4 regions of the Cytobacillus kochii genome follow, and region 1 is predicted to be linked to each of the others. Evidence: riboswitches for the same ligand, from Rfam matches in the RefSeq annotation. Region 1 holds a riboswitch; each other region holds the start of a gene.

Region 1 (4,221 bases):
GTATTCGGATGACATATGTTTGATTGACAATATAGATATGATGATCCCAACCAGAATGATTGCTTTCAATCTGTATTTCCTGAAGATGCGGGAGATGGTTTTTAATTAATTCCTTCATGGAACAGTCTCCTTTTTTATTATTTTGTATAAATCGTTTTTTTGAGGGGGAAAATAGGCGAGACATCTTATAAAAGGGGAGTGAATGCAATGGAAAAAAAGTATGATAATCAAGTGGATGAGAAAATTATTGCTGCTCAAAATGAAGCTCAACAATACAATCAAATGGATACAGAATTAGAACAGTCAGAAGAAGTACAAGCCGCAATGGAGAAAAGTTATGAATATGAAGTGAAGAATCAACAACCGACATATGAACCGAATAAACCATTTTAATTAGAAAGAAGAGACTTCCATTACTTGGAGTCTCTTCTTTAATTATAGCATACCTTATTTTACATTGATGCTGTTTGATGTGCTTGTTTACTCCCATTGTGTTCGATTCGTCCATAAACTAAAAAGTAAAGAATAATTGAAGCAATCGACACAATCCCCATGTAAATGTATAACATACTGTAGCCTGTAATAGGAATCAGTAAACCTAATAAATAGGGTCCAAAACCTAAACCACCATCGAGAAAGATAAAGAAGGTAGAAGTAGCTAGCCCCATGCGATGGGGTGGCGTTAATTTGACCGCAATCGCTTGTGTACAAGACTGCATATTACCAAAGCCTAAGCCAATCAAAGCCCCCGCCACTAATAGCATAACACCATTTGCTGAATTACTAAGTAAAAATAGACCTACGCCAAATAAAATGAACGCTGGATACATCACATAATTTGCCCCTTTGCTGTCCATTAACCTACCAGTGAAAGGACGGGATAGTAAGACAGCAATGGCATAGACAAAGAAGAAAAAGCTAGCAGCACTTACTAAGTCCTTTTCAATTGCATAAAAGTTAATAAAAGACAAGACGCTTGAATAACAAAATGCGACTGTTAATGTGACGAGTGCAATTGGAAGTGCCTTTGGTTCAATAAAGCTAGATAATTGAAAACCAGATGAGTGAAATTGAGCTTTCTGATCTTCAGTTAACTCTTTCACATTCACCGTTAACCCGATAAGTAGGCCAATAATACCAAGAATCAAACAAAAAATGAAAATCGTATGAAAAGTTGTGTATTGACTCATTAACATACCGATAAAAGGTCCTATTGCTGTAGCTAAAGTATTACTCATACTAAAATAGCCGATTCCTTCACCTTTCCTTGTTTGCGGAATAACTGAAGCGACAATTGTACCACTTGCTGTACTTGCCATCCCTAATGTTAAACCGTGGATAAAGCGGGTAATAAGTAAGAAATTGACATCAATTTCAATAAAATAAAGACTTGTTGATAAACTAAATAATAGTAAGCCAATGATTAAAGTCTTCTTCCGTCCAATACGATCAATATATTTACCTATAAACAATCTTCCTACCAATGTTCCTATAATAAATATGCCAGTAACTAAGCCAGCTTGGCTGGCGGTTGCATGATGTGCTTCAACGGCATACACGGCAATCGTAACCATTAATAAATAAAACACTAATGTTAGAAAAAAGTTTACGGAAGAAACGGTGATAAAGTCCTTGGTCCATAATTTTTCTTTTGTTGAACTCATTTTCTTTTTCTTCCTCCTTACAAATTACTTTTAATACTATCAAAAATACGAATACATTCTTCTTGTTCTTCAGGTGTGATTCCCTCTAATATTTCCATTTCGAACTGATCAATCGGAATGCGGATTTTTTTGTATATACGCTCACCTTCGTTCGTTATTTTCATTTTCTTTTCACGTTTATCCATGCTTGGGATTTTTTCTACATATCCATATTCCTCAAGCTGATTTATTGTCCTCGTGACTGTTGGCTTTTCAACACCTTGATACGCAGCAATCTCTACTAAAGTTGTTGGACCAAAATGGTAGAGATAATAGAGGATTGTCCACTGTGCCCGTTGTAATTGATGTTTCGTTAATAAGCTGTTCAATCTATTCTCAAAAGGGCGATAAAGCATCATAAAGTGATGAAAGAACCTTTGGCTAGCAATAATAATGTTCACCTCATTTAAAATAGTTATCAATGGTAACTAATATACTATAACAAAAAGCCGTCTTGTCTGTCTATGGGCGATAGCTTTTTTTCTGTAAAATGGTAAATGTTATGTTAAAATTGTATTTCTTTTAAGATATGTTTGTAGGCGACATTTAAATTGTTATAATAAAAAGTGTTAATTTTAAAGTGAAAAGTAGTGCGATTAAGAAAATAATTGTCAATTTTCTAAAATATTGATATATTTAAATAGAACAACTTAATATTTTCAAAAATAGGTGTAAATAGAATGCTAGCTTGTCTATTTACTTAAAAGGGAAGTACGGTTGGATTCCGTCGCTGTCCCGCAACTGTATTTGCGAGTGATATGAAAGATACCACTGTTTCCTAAAATTGGAGATGGGAAGGTTTCGTATCATGTTGACCATAAGCCAGGAGACCTGCCTGTTTAGTGTAAACATCAATTCCTACGTGGATATAGGAGGTGTTAAGTACGGGTAATGAATACATGCCAAAGTCGCATGTTTATTTTAGTATTCGTTTGAACTTAACAACTTCTTTCTAGAAGTTGTTTTTTTAATGGATTGATATGGTAAAAAGGTGAGCAAGAACGGAGGAAAAAGCTTTGTTTGGAACCGTTCCTTATTATGTGAACATAATGAAATCAACGATCATGATGAACAGCTATTCTGCTGAGAGTTATAGTTTAAGAAAAGTATTAGATCAGTATAAAGAAGACATCCGAACACTCTCTGTAGAAGAAGAGAAGATCCAAATATATTTAAGGAATGCTGAAAGGGCTTACAGCATTGTCAGGCATGATGTAATTGGATGGGAGGAAAATGATTGTGAGCATGGAGGAGAAGTATATACCAGGGTTAGAGGGAATCATAGCTTCTGAGACCGGCATCTCATTTTTAGATACTGTTCATGGAGAGATTGTCATAAAAGGTTATGACTTAATTCAACTTTCAAAAACGAAAAGCTATTTAGATATTATCCATTTACTTCTAGAAGATCAATTACCAACAGACGAGGAAAAAACTTCATTAGCTAATACGTTAAAGTCCTATTATGAAATACCGACGGCCGTCATGGAGGTTTTTACTCATTTGCCAAAAGGAACACATCCAATGGATGGGCTCCGCACTGGCATCTCGAGCTTGGCTGGATATGATACGACCTTAGAAGATAGGTCGAAGCAAGCAAATAAAGAAAGAGCTTATCGCCTACTTGGAGGAGTTCCGACAATTGTAGCTAACAGTTATCGTATATTACAAGGTCTGGAGAGAATTGAACCGGATAAATCCCTATCGTATAGTGCCAACTTTTTCTATATGTTAACTGGTAGAGTACCTTCCGATTTAGAAGAAAGAGTATTTGACCAGTCATTACTTTTATATAGTGAACATGAAATGCCAAACTCAACATTTACAGCAAGAGTAATTGCTTCTACACAATCCGATCTATTTGGAGCGTTAACGGGTGCAGTTGCAAGTTTAAAAGGTAGCTTGCATGGCGGTGCGAATGAAGCGGTTATGTACATGTTGAATGAAGCGGAAAGTGTCGCTGGCTTGGAAGGCCTCTTCTATAAAAAACTATTTAAAAAAGAAAAGATTATGGGCTTTGGTCATAGAGTTTATATGAAAAAAATGGACCCAAGAGCATTAATGATGAAGGAAGCTCTACAGGAGTTATCCATACAACATGGAGATGATTCGTTGCTTCGAAAATGTGAAGCAGGAGAAAGAATCATGGAGCTAGAGAAAGGACTATACCCTAATTTAGATTATTATGCCGCACCGGTTTATGGCATGTTAGGAATTCCTATCCCACTTTACACACCGATTTTCTTTAGTGCAAGAACGGTTGGTTTATGTGCCCATGTCATTGAACAGCATGAAAACAACCGCTTATTTAGACCGCGGGTCATTTATTCAGGTGCACGTCATACCTTACCAAATTGAGGAGGAGTACGAGTAAATGCTGAAAACGAATGAAAAGGTTGAAACCGATGTTATTTTAACGGAAATTGCTGATTATGTATTGGATTATGAAATAACAAGTGAAGAGGCTTATCGCACGGCACATTATATCTTGCTCGATACAATTGGTTGTGGAATATTA
Region 2 (4,221 bases), 1.3 Mb from region 1:
GTGTCGGAGACTTAGCAATAGGAATGAATGAACTATCATCAGGCTTACGGTCTTTAGAGGGTGGGTCTGCACAATATAAAAAAGGACTAAATGAATTAAGTCAGTCTGGTAACCAATTAACAGAAGGATCAGCACAAATAAATAATACTTTATCTTTGATTAAAGATGAGATGAAACAAGCCAGTGGCGTAAGTGGTATTGGGGAACTCGAGAATGTAACAATCGATCTGCCTGAGGTAGCGGATAATCTAGAACAAGCAGCAAATGATGTAGACCAAGTAGTTGTTAATTATAATGAGGTAAAAACACAAATCAATCGTGCTCTGGAGCAGATACCAGATAACCAAATTTCAGATAAAGAGATAAATAAATTATATGAAAGTAATGCGGATAAAGAGGTAATTGATCAATTGGTAGAAACCTATAGAGGGACAAAAGCTGCTCAAGAAGTTCTACTACTAGCCAAAGATAACCTTACAGACATGGTTGAACCGCTATCAACCTTTAGTCAATCAATGAGAGAAGCAGCAGGTAACCTTCGTGCAATATCATCTAATATAGACGAATCTATTCTTCAAATTGACATTGATGAAGGGTTAAAACAATTGACATCTGGTGTTGAAGAAATGGTATCTAACTATAATCAATTCCACCAAGGGTTACTTGCTTATACAGGCGGTGTTTCTGAATTAAGTACATCATATAGTGACATCCATGAAGGAATTAGCGGTTCTCTATCTGGAGCTGAGCAACTAACCAAAGGAGCTGGCTCGCTTCATAATGGAACTGGACAATTACATGATGCAACTAAAGACATTCCTGATGAGGTGACAAAAGAAGTGGATGAAATGATATCGCAATATGATAAATCTGATTATGAGCCAATTTCTTTTGTATCAGATAAAAATAATGAAAAGTTGGAACTAGTCCAATTTGTCATCCAAACAGATAAGATTAAAATAAAAGATAACAAAGAAGATGTAAAAGAAACAAAAGATAAAGTAGGATTCTTCGAGAAACTTCTTAACTTATTTAAGTAAACTTGAAAAACACGCCACTGCAATCTAGGAGGCGTGTTTCTCTTTTTGGTGGTAAATTTATATAAACCTTTCATGTTACATCAAACGATCGGTCAAAATGAAGAATTAGGCTTTCTTCTACTCGGGTTGTAGGAGTGGATTTAATCAATGACTCTAGCTTATATTGTGGTTGGAAGAAAAATGATAAAGAGCCTAACTTTTTCATCATTTTAAGCTGAGAATACATATTCTAAAAAATAAATTGTAAATTTTCCGAAAAATTGATATATTGTTAGTGTGAAAACTAAATAAGCTAAATAAACAGGTGCTTGTTCATCAAGCTTAAAAGGGAAACCGGTTAGACTCCGGTGCTGTCCCGCAACTGTATTTGCGAGCGGATTGTACATAACCACTTATTCATTATTGAATAGGGAAGGAACAAATCCGCCACGACCATAAGCCAGGAGACCTGCCTGTTTTAGCCAACATCATTACCTACGCGGATAGGGGGTGTTAAGTGCGGATAGAAGAACATGTATATTACTCAACACATGTTTATTTGTTTGTCCACTCGTTACTTAACAACTTCTTTTAACAGGAGTTGTTTTTTGTTTGAAGGTGGTTTGCTTCTTGCTACTGATTTGAGCAAGCGCTCAATCAAAGGAGATAGAAAGATGTAAAGGGAGTGCACGATGGCGAAGCTAAAAAAAACACTAGAAGAAAAGGGAGATATTTTTTCTCCTGAAGATTTTCTTGAAGAGGAACAACTCATTGCACAAACGGCAGAATTATTTATTAAGAATGAAGTGTTGCCCCAAATAGATTCATTAGAAAAAAAGAACTATGAAGTGGCTAAGAATCTGTTTCAAAAATCAGGGGAACTAGGTCTACTAGCTATTGATGTACCTGAGGATTATGGCGGGTTTGCACTTGGTAAAAAATTATCCGGGCTTATAGCTGAAAAGATAGGATACGGTGGGGCTTTTAGTGTTTCGTATAATATTCATGTAGGTGTTGGCACATTACCGTATGTTTATTTTGGTTCAGAAGCACAAAAACAAAAGTATTTACCACAACTCATCTCCGGGGATTGGATTGGTGCTTATGCCTTAACGGAAGCAGGAGCTGGATCGGACGCACTTTCACCGAAAACAAGAGCTATTTACAACAGCAAGAGTGATAGTTGGATAATAATTGGGGAAAAACAATGGATTACCAATGCTCACATAGCAAATGTGTTTGTTGTGTTTTGCCAAACAAATGACGGGATGACTGCTTTTATTGTTGAAAGAGACATAGCAGGCGTATCTATTGGTGCAGAAGAAGAAAAGATGGGTATTCATGGATCATCAACAGCTACTCTTATATTGGAAGATGTCGTTGTGCCATCCGCTAATATACTAGGAGAAAAAGGAAAAGGTCATCAAGTTGCCATGAATATATTAAATCTTGCTAGATTGAAGCTAGCTTTCTCGAATATTGGCACAGCTAAACAAGCCTTCAACTTTTCTCTTAGCTATGCGAAAGAGAGACAACAATTTGATAGAGCGCTGGTTGAATTTACGTTGATACAAGAAAAATTAGCTGAAATGGTGACATCTATTTATGCAAGTGAAAGTGCCGCTTATCGCACAGCAGATATGATTGATCAAGCTCCAACAGATGAAGGAATCACCTCTTTAAAAGCATTCGCAATGGAATGTGCCATAAACAAAGTACGATGCTCTGAAATGCTTGGGCATGTAACAGATGAGGCCGTTCAAATTCACGGTGGATACGGTTATATGAGAGATTACGATGTTGAGCGACTATATAGGGATGCTCGAATCAGTCGTATCTTTGAAGGAACAAACGAAATCAATCGCTTAACCATAGCAAAAAACTTACTTCACAAACACTCATCTAAAGATATCACAATCAATACCCCTACACCATTACACCAAGATAGAAACAGCCAATTTATTGAGTTAGGAAAAGAACTGTTATCGCTGTCTTTGGAAGCGGTTTCAAATGCAAAAATTGATATAAATAGGGAACAGCAGTATGCACGTCTTTTAGCTAATATCATCACAGAACTATACACAATGGAATCGACTTATATGCGGACATCAAAACTGCAACATCGAAAACAAAATCAAAAGTGGAAAGATTTAGCGACTGATATTATATGCGAACAATGCTTTCAATATTTGAAACAACAAACGATTAGCCTGATTTCAGCAGCGATACTTGATGAAAAAGAACGATTCGTTGCATTCGCAAACATTGAAAATTACCAAATCCCACTCTACAGCAATCTGTTATTGAAAAAAAGGCAATTAGCACAAATACTTATTGATCAACCAAAATTACTGAAATGAAGGGAGCTTAAATGATGGGTGAGAAAATCGGTTTTATTGGATTAGGGAATATGGGTTTACCGATGGCGCAAAGCTTATTATCAGAAGGCAATGAAGTGTACGGCGTCGACCTCAACAAAGATGCTGAAGCGGCATTGCTAAGGTCGGGAGGTGTGATTGGATTATCTATCAATAATATCATAAAGCAAGTAAATTTTATTTTCACAAGCTTACCTTCAATGAAAGCGGTGGAAGAAATCTATTTAGGTGAGGAAGGATTGATTACAAAAGGACGTGAAGGCATTGTCCTGATTGATACAAGTACGGTTGCTCCTAGCTTGAATCAAAAATTAGCAGAAGAAGCAAAAAAGAAGAGCATTCATTTTCTTGCTGCTCCTGTCAGTGGGGGTGTAATCGGTGCTGAAAATCGTACTTTAACCATTATGGTCGGTGGTCCTAAACAAGCTTTCGAGCAATCCCAACCATTGTTAAATATTCTTGGAGAGAATATTTTTCATGTGAATGAACGAATTGAAAGCGGAACTGCAGTCAAATTAATCAATAACTTACTTATCGGTTTTTATACTGCTGGTGTAAGCGAAGCCTTAAATCTGGCAGAAAAAAGCAACATTAATTTAGCACAATTATTTGAGATGTTGAATGTGAGCTACGGCCAAAGTCGGATATATGAAAGAAACTATAAAAGTTTTATCGCGAACGAAGATTATCGTCCCGGTTTTACCTTGCAGCTATTAAATAAAGATCTTGGTTTCGCGCTTGATTTAGCCAAGGAACACGAATTGCAATTGCCAGTTAGTGAATTACTATTAAATATATACAAAAATGCTGAAAACGAGGGTTAT
Region 3 (4,221 bases), 610 kb from region 1:
TAAAGCTCAAGTCCTTTCAACCGAGGATATACCTTAAATTGTAAACGGAGATTACATGCTTATCTTACCATTCTTTAACTGGGAAAATCATGATTTTTTTTAAGTAATATATGGTTTAAAAGTTAAGATTGTATGCTAATCCATTAGTTATTTTCATAGTATGTGTTAGAAGTGGAATGTTATCATTGGTTTGATACAAAAAGGCTTTTTTAGGGTATGAACAAAATTCAGGAATTGAAATAGTTATTTTGTAATGTTTTTTTAATAATCGTATTTCCTTATCTTTGCTAAAATGAAATGGATGAAATGAAGCATTGTATCGGTTGTTTATGATTGACATGTAGTTAGTATAAATTATTGCAGTAAAACGAAATAGTGTGTGGTATGAGGGTAATAACTAAGGTGGTACTATTGAATTTGCTCTTCGTCTTTCTATTTTCAGTTCGGAGGTTTCTAAATTGCGAAAGAAAAATCATAGTGTTCGAGATCTCATCTATATCTTATTAAACGAAAAGGACCAGTCCGTTATTTCTTATGGAATTGAATTTTCTGAGTTTATGCAATCATTACAGAACAGGACTGGGCATCTTCTATTAGTGAAGCACCAGTATGATAATGGGGAACTGAATGTACATACCATGTTTGATTGGGTGGCTCATGAAGACCTGCCAGCACTCATAAACGAAGATGTTTATAGTTATGGTGATTTTTGCTGGATAGATTTCGAGGAGGAAGAATCGTTAAATGAATTGCCCGCTCAAGCAATTGCTGAGCTCCTATATCTTAGTCATGTAAAGGAGCATTTAAAGAAACCTTTCTATAACCATTTAAGCAATCGTTATTGTTATTTAGCGCATGATGATGGTTGGTTAAATAAGGTCTATTACCGAGACTGGCAGGACTTTTACAAAATGCTTGGCGACGTTGCTGCTATGAAGATGGAGCATTTAAAAGTAGAAAAATCTTTATTAGGCCTAAAAAAGAAAAAAACATATCCACAAGTTCCAGAAGGCGCGTTAAGGGCATTAAGAAATTTAATGAAGGAAGGCCTGGTGATTTCTTTTGAACAGAGTGAGCAGACACGTACAAAAATTAATATACCGCTCTGGACAGTTGGAGATTTCGCTAATATGGATGATATGTATGATGAGTTCGAAGCAATGAGGAAGGAAGCCACGCCAGACGCGAGATTGGTTTTTGATAAAAAACTGAAAGAATGGCAAGTAACTGATTCATAAAAATAATAATGCACCACAAAATATGATAAGGTATAATAAAATCGACAGAAAATTGTAGATTTAAGGAAATAGGTGTCAATTTTTGACTTAATAGGGGAAATTGGTGTAAAACCAATGCGGTCCCGCCACTGTAACTGGTTAATAAACAAAGACAACTGCTATATATGTTCTATAGGAGGAGCCTTTGATTATAAACCATAAGCCAGGAAACCTGCCTATCTTCCATAAACACTGTAACCTACGAGGATAGGGGGTGTTTGGTAAGGCTTCTTTGTCGTGATTATTCCTTCCAAACATCTCCTACTACTGGGGATGTTTTATATTTTAAGGAGGGTCAATCATGAAGAAATGGTATTTATTTTTAGTCTCGATTTTACTATCAGCAGGTATTCTTGCTGGATGTGGGAATGACACAGCTGAGCCGAAGAAAGATGGAGAAGAGAAGGTTGAAGAGAGTACTGAAACTAGCGCTTTTCCTGTAACAATAACGGATGCTGCGGATCAAGAAGTGGTGATTGAAGAGGAACCAGAAGCGATTGTTTCGTTAATCCCGAGTAATACTGAAATCGCTTTCGAATTAGGGTTAGGTGAGAAGGTAGTCGGTGTATCTGATTTTGATAATTATCCAGAAGAAGTGGCTGATATTGAAAAGATCGGTGGACAAGAATTTAATGTAGAAGCAATTATTGCTTTAAATCCAGATGTTGTATTAGCACATAATTCAGGAGCACATAATAGTACTGAAGGCTTAGATCAATTAAGAGATGCTGGTATTCCTGTTCTTATTGTCAATGATGCACAAAATTTTGAAGAAGTATATGACTCCATTGAAATGATTGGTAAAGCAACAGGAGCAACAGAAGAAGCAAGTCAAACAGTTGAGGGAATGAAAACCCGTTTGGCAGAAATCGAAGAAAAAGCAAAGTCTGTTGAAGAGAAAAAATCTGTCTTTGTTGAAATCTCTGCAGCTCCTTCTTTATATACTGCCGGTCAAAAAACATTTATTGATGATATGCTCAATTTGATCCAAGCGGAAAATGTAATTGAAGAAGAAGGTTGGCCACAAATTGACGAGGAAGCTGTCATCGAAAAGAATCCTGATGTGATTATCACTACATACGGGTATTATACGGAAAATGCGGTAGAAACCCTTTTAAGCCGAGAAGGTTGGCAAGATGTAACAGCCGTTAAAGAGAAGCAAGTCTATGATGTGCACTCTGATAAGGTAACTCGTACAGGTCCTAGACTTGTAGAAGGAGTAGAGGAGCTTGCAAAAGCGATTTACCCAGAAGTATTTAAATAATAGAGGTGTTGCTTATCTCTGTGCGTTCGTTTTCTTATGTGTAGCAATGATGATGGGGATTTCTATAGGCACTGTTTCAGTGCTACCGTTAGATATATTCAATATCATTGGAGCGGAAATCTTACGTTTACCGATAAGTAATGATGTTAATCCAATGCATAGTAATATTGTTATGAATATTCGCTTGCCTAGAGTAGTATTGGCGGGCTTTGTCGGGGCATCACTTGCAATTGCAGGTGCTGCCTTTCAAGGTTTATTAAGGAACCCTTTAGCTGACCCTTATACATTGGGGGTGTCTTCAGGAGCTTCTGTTGGTGCTGTATTAACGATCTTTCTCGGTTTATCCATTCCGTTTGTAGGCACCTTTACTTTACCGTTATTTAGTATTACAACAGCTTTTCTAACGATAATTGTTGTCCTTTTCTTTGCGCGACAAATTGATCGTGGCATGAGAGTAGAGACAATCATTTTAACCGGTATTATCTTCAGTTCTTTTCTAGGTGCATTTATTTCCTTAATGATTGCTTTAACGGGGGATGAACTGAGACAGATTATTGGGTGGTTGTTAGGAAGCGTATCGATGAGAGGTTGGGACTATGTTCAAATCATCCTTCCTTTCTTTATCATTGGGTCTGCGATGCTCATTGCCAATAGCAAGGAATTAAATGCGATGTCATTCGGCGAAGAAAGAGCTCGTCATATCGGGGTAAATGTACAGAAACGTAAGATGATGGTCTTAATTGCCGGATCGATTTTAACAGGTGCCGCTGTAGCAGTGTCAGGTACAATCGGATTTGTCGGCTTAGTCATTCCGCATCTAACCAGATTGCTATGGGGACCAGACCATAGACACTTGCTTCCTTTATCGATGATGACAGGTGCTGGGTTTTTAATACTTGCTGATTTATTTGCAAGAACAATCATTTCACCTACTGAGTTACCTATTGGTGTCATTACTGCGTTAATTGGTGCACCAGTTTTTGCTATCATTCTAATTAAAAGAAGAGCGGAAGGCAGAGGATAATGTGATGATGTATAGCTTACGACAAATTAACGGTGGTTATGGAGGCAAGCAGGTCATTCATGATGTTTCCTTTGAAGTAGAGAAAGGACAGTTATTTGGCATACTTGGACCGAATGGGAGCGGCAAATCGACGGTTTTAAAGATGCTAAGTGGTCTTATACCGGTCACATCTGGTGAAGTTTATTTAAAAGATCAACCAGTACAAAATTATAACACGAAGGAAATAGCGAAAATCGTTGCTGTCCTACCTCAACATGCCGAACATAGTTTTTCTTATACAGTAAAGGAAATTGTATCGCTTGGCCGCTATGCTCATCAAAGTGGTTGGTTCCAAACATGGTCTGAAGATGATGAAGAAGTTGTGCAACAATCGATGAAACAAACAGGTGTACAGCATTTTGCACATAAAAATATAACTGAGCTATCAGGTGGAGAGAGACAACGTGTGTTTTTGGCACAAAGTCTCGCACAAGAACCAGAAATATTATTACTTGATGAGCCAACCAATCATTTAGACTTATCTTATCAAAAAGAATTGCTAGATATGTTAAAAGAGTGGACTGAGAAAAAGGGTTTAACGGTCCTATCCATTTTTCACGATTTAAATTTAGCCGGTTTATATTGTGATCAAATCGTTTTATTAAATGATGGAAAAA
Region 4 (4,221 bases), 1.6 Mb from region 1:
ATTCTTACTTGAATAGGAATCAATCGTTCTATGACTGCTTCATTCACTGCTTTGGCAAGGTTAATAGAAGACAGGTTACATACGACGAAATCACCAGGTGTTTTCTCGATGACAATTTTACCATCTTTTGTATACTCTTCTACTCTTGTTGTTACACTTTGATTTTGAACGATTTCAGTACAAAGATTTGTGCAATAGATCATGCCAGCATGTGCGTTTGCATTCATACGGTTCACTTCATCCCGATAGAACATAAATGGTGTTCCCGTTTCTAATTGACTGCGCATGATAGACTTCATAATATCGATAGCAGGAATTTCCTTCTTCGATAGCTCTTCATTATTGACGCATTCTAGATATTTCATTCTAAAAGTACCTGCACCAACTTCTTCATCATAATAATCTTCTAATGAGAAGCCCATTTTTTGTCGAACTTCATGTGGGTCAAATAAATACCAGTTACTACGCTCTTCTACTTTTTCCATGAATAAATCAGGTAGACAAACACCGGTAAATAAATCATGTGTACGTAATCTTTCATCACCATTATTTAACTTTGCATCAAGGAAAGAAAAGATATCCTTGTGCCAAACGTCTAGATAAACGCTAATTGCTCCTTGCCTTTGTCCAAGTTGATCGACACTTACAGCTGTATTATTTAGCTGTTTCATCCATGGAAGCACACCAGATGAAGCGCCTTTGAATCCTTTAATCATACTACCTCTACTACGAATCTTACCTAAATAAACGCCGATTCCACCACCATTTTTAGATAGTGCAGCAATGTCTGTATTACTGTCATAAATCGAATCTAGACTATCATCAACTGTTTCGATAAAGCAGCTAGATAGTTGTCCCCAGTTCTTACCTGCATTGGATAAAGTTGGTGTAGCTACAGTCATAAATAAGTTACTCATTGCCCAGTAAGCTTCTTTTACTAATTGCAACCGATTTTTTTCTTCTTGATGCATAAGAATCATTGCAATAACCATCCAGCGTTCTTGAGGCAACTCAAAAATTCTCTTTTGGCGATCTTTCGCTACATAACGATCGGTAAGCATTTTAATCCCGAGATAAGTAAAGAGCTGATCTCTTTCAGGGACAATTTCTTTGCCTAATTCATCAATTTCTTCTTTTGTATAACTAGATAATAAAATAGGACTATAAATATCAAGATCACTTAATTGTTGAATTAAAGTATGAAAATCACCATAGGCCTGGCCACTGTACCCTCGGTTCTCCGCTGCTTGTTGATAAATCTTCTTTAAATATAAATGGGCAGCCACATATGTCCAATCAGGTTCATTAACATTTATGTAAGAAAGACATTCTAGTATTAACTGATCATAGAAACTATCTAACTCTAAGTGATTTAATTGTTCCGCACGCTTTTCTAACGCACTAATTGGTAAGTTGTTGAATTGTTGATATAATTGTTCAAAATTGACTGTCGTATCAATCATTGTTTTCAAATTTCTTCCTCCTTCAAACTATTTCTATCAAATTTAGGCATAAAAAAAACCGCCCCAGTTACACCTTGAGCGGATCAAACGACAGTATAAATACAAGTGTACAATAACACTCTTTTCATCAACTGTCGTTTCATCTTCTCAAGCCCCGAAGAATTGAAACTTATGATTAAGAAGGCAGGTATCCTGGCTTGTGTATCAATCTACTAAGAGCCTTCCCATTCTTTCAAAAGAACAGTGGTTTCCTCTTTTCGTCACACTTACAGTTGCGGGTACAGCTCCGGCTTATCCGGATTCCCATTTTAAGTCCATTTGGACTCCTTCAACCAATTACTATATGTAGTTGTCGAGAAGTAAAAAAATAACTATATATTGTATCTGAGATTGTATGAGTAATCATATCACATCATTTCATAGAATACAATTTATTTCTTTTATCTAAATTTAAAATATACGTTTCGTTCTTTTAGCGGTAAATTTGAGACCATAATAAATAATAGCATTTCTTATTTGTGTAAAAAAGTCTTGAAATCCATTAAAAATTGTTCAAGCTGACCAACTCTACTTTTTTACCTTCAAACGAGTAAGCTTAAACCAGAAAAGTAATAATTTTTTGGTAAATAAATTAAAAAATCGCAGAAGTATTGAAATAAATTCAATGGTGGTAAAGTTGTGGGTCAAAAAATCTATATAAGTATATGCCATATTAAAAAGAAAATAATTTACCTCAAGGGACAAATTTTTTTATCCATCTCCTACATACCTTCTATAAAAAGAGAAAAACAAACTAACTATTTAATTAGCTTGTTTTTCTCAATCAGTTTTTTGATAGAATGTTTTATAGAAATTCATACGTAACTTGTCATCTTTATCTTACACGTTGCAAACGAAGTGCATTTAATACAACGGACACAGAGCTAAACGCCATCGCAGCACCTGCTAACCATGGTGCTAAGAAACCCGCAGCTGCAATAGGAATACCGATTGTATTATAACCAAACGCCCAAAAAAGATTCTGTTTAATATTACGAATGGTTTTTTTACTCATCATGATTGCATCGGCAATACTATTTAGATCACCACGCATAAGTGTAATGTCTCCTGCTTCCATGGCAATATCTGTTCCTGTACCAATAGCCATGCCGATATCGGCAGTTGCTAATGCTGGGGCGTCGTTAATACCATCTCCTACCATCGCTACCTTTTTCCCTAGACTTTGCAGCTTTCTTACTTCTTCTGCCTTCGTTTCTGGTAAGACTTCTGCAATGACTTTTGATATACCTACTTCTTTAGCAATAGCTTGTGCGGTTAACTGGTTATCTCCAGTCATCATAATAACTTCTAACCCCATATCATGTAGCCTTTGAATCGCTTCGTTTGATGAATCTTTTATCGTGTCAGCTACAGCAAGAAGGCCTTTTGCTCTACCGTTAATAGCCACAAGCATTGCTGTTTTTCCTTCACCTTCTAATTCTTTCATTTGTTTCGAGAACCAAGAGGAGTCTATCCCATTCTCTTCCATTAATCTAACTGTACCAATCAGTACATCTTTTCCTGTAACTTTCGCAGAGATACCATAACCTGGTAGCGCTTCGAAATATTCACTTTTTATTTTTTCTATATTTTTCTCCTCTAACCCTTTCACAATGGCTTCAGCAAGAGGGTGTTCAGATGACTTCTCACTCGCAGCAACAATGGAAAGAAAATGGGCCTCATTTGTTCCAGGCTCGACTATGATATCGGTTAATACAGGCTGACCATTTGTAACAGTACCTGTTTTATCAACCACAACAGTTGTAATTTCATGTGTCATCTCGAGATGCTCTCCACCTTTAAATAGAACACCCATCTCTGCTGAACGGCCAGACCCTGCCATAATTGAAGTAGGTGTCGCTAATCCTAGTGCACAAGGACAAGCAATAACGAGCACAGCAATCATTTTTTCTAACGCACTAGCTACATCACCCGGTTGCAAGAAAAGAAACCATATAAAGAAGGTAACAAGGGCAATAGCTACCACAATGGGAACAAAGATGCCCGAAATCTTATCGGCTAACCGCTGAATAGGTGCTTTCGAACCTTGTGCTTGCTCGACTACTTTAATAATTTGCGCCAGCGCTGAATCTTTTCCAACCTTTGTTGCTTCAACGGTTAAATGGCCATTTTTGTTTACAGTTGCTCCAATTACTTCATCACCAGCTTTCTTATCAACTGGCACACTTTCTCCTGTTAACATTGATTCGTCAACAGCTGAATGTCCTTCAATGATTACTGCATCTACAGGAATTCTTTCACCAGGCTTAATGATAACCTTATCGCCTTGCATAACTTGCTCAACTGGGACAATCGTTTCCTTCCCTTCTTTTACTACAACGGCTTTTTTAGCCTTTAAATTCATTAATTTCTTTATTGCTTCTGATGATCTTCCTTTTGCACGTGCTTCAAATAATTTCCCTAACAAAATAAGGGTAATAATAATCGCACTCGTTTCATAATAGAGCTCAACATGATGACCATATGTTGCATTCATCGATTGTAATGTTAGAAACAAACTATAAAAGTAAGCTGCAGAAGTACCTAATACAACAAGTACATCCATATTCGCGCTACCAGATTTCAATGATTTATATGCACCAGTATAAAATTGCCAACCGATAATAAATTGTACAGGTGTCGCCAAAATTAACTGTATCCAAGGGTTCATTAAAAAATCTGGTAGAAAAATGAATGAGGTGAATTCAAAATGCCCAAC

What was found. Region 1 has a riboswitch for cobalamin ahead of LG276_RS05840 (hypothetical protein). Riboswitches for the same ligand answer to the same signal wherever they lie in the genome.
Region 2: it holds a riboswitch for cobalamin, as region 1 does, so the genes downstream of both, LG276_RS12115 (acyl-CoA dehydrogenase family protein) here and LG276_RS05840 (hypothetical protein) in region 1, are expected to answer to the same signal.
Region 3: it holds a riboswitch for cobalamin, as region 1 does, so the genes downstream of both, LG276_RS02545 (ABC transporter substrate-binding protein) here and LG276_RS05840 (hypothetical protein) in region 1, are expected to answer to the same signal.
Region 4: it holds a riboswitch for cobalamin, as region 1 does, so the genes downstream of both, LG276_RS13850 (ribonucleoside-diphosphate reductase subunit alpha) here and LG276_RS05840 (hypothetical protein) in region 1, are expected to answer to the same signal.

The regions. Positions count from the first base shown of each region.
Region 1 covers NZ_CP085254.1:1,075,373-1,079,593, forward strand. Annotated here, with positions in the region: gene LG276_RS05820 (aminoglycoside phosphotransferase family protein) at 1-118, opposite strand, end outside; gene LG276_RS05825 (hypothetical protein) at 208-393, shown strand; gene LG276_RS05830 (MFS transporter) at 453-1,664, opposite strand; gene LG276_RS05835 (MarR family winged helix-turn-helix transcriptional regulator) at 1,682-2,032, opposite strand; cobalamin riboswitch at 2,354-2,557, shown strand; gene LG276_RS05840 (hypothetical protein) at 2,720-2,995, shown strand; gene mmgD (citrate synthase) at 2,940-4,061, shown strand; gene prpD (2-methylcitrate dehydratase) at 4,078-4,221, shown strand, end outside.
Region 2 covers NZ_CP085254.1:2,332,424-2,336,644, reverse strand. Annotated here, with positions in the region: gene LG276_RS12120 (YhgE/Pip domain-containing protein) at 1-1,040, shown strand, start outside; cobalamin riboswitch at 1,326-1,511, shown strand; gene LG276_RS12115 (acyl-CoA dehydrogenase family protein) at 1,712-3,379, shown strand; gene LG276_RS12110 (NAD(P)-dependent oxidoreductase) at 3,394-4,221, shown strand, end outside.
Region 3 covers NZ_CP085254.1:460,476-464,696, forward strand. Annotated here, with positions in the region: gene mgtE (magnesium transporter) at 1-1, opposite strand, end outside; gene LG276_RS02540 (hypothetical protein) at 459-1,238, shown strand; cobalamin riboswitch at 1,292-1,472, shown strand; gene LG276_RS02545 (ABC transporter substrate-binding protein) at 1,579-2,541, shown strand; gene LG276_RS02550 (iron ABC transporter permease) at 2,507-3,565, shown strand; gene LG276_RS02555 (heme ABC transporter ATP-binding protein) at 3,573-4,221, shown strand, end outside.
Region 4 covers NZ_CP085254.1:2,708,528-2,712,748, forward strand. Annotated here, with positions in the region: gene LG276_RS13850 (ribonucleoside-diphosphate reductase subunit alpha) at 1-1,463, opposite strand, end outside; cobalamin riboswitch at 1,628-1,808, opposite strand; gene LG276_RS13855 (heavy metal translocating P-type ATPase) at 2,338-4,221, opposite strand, start outside.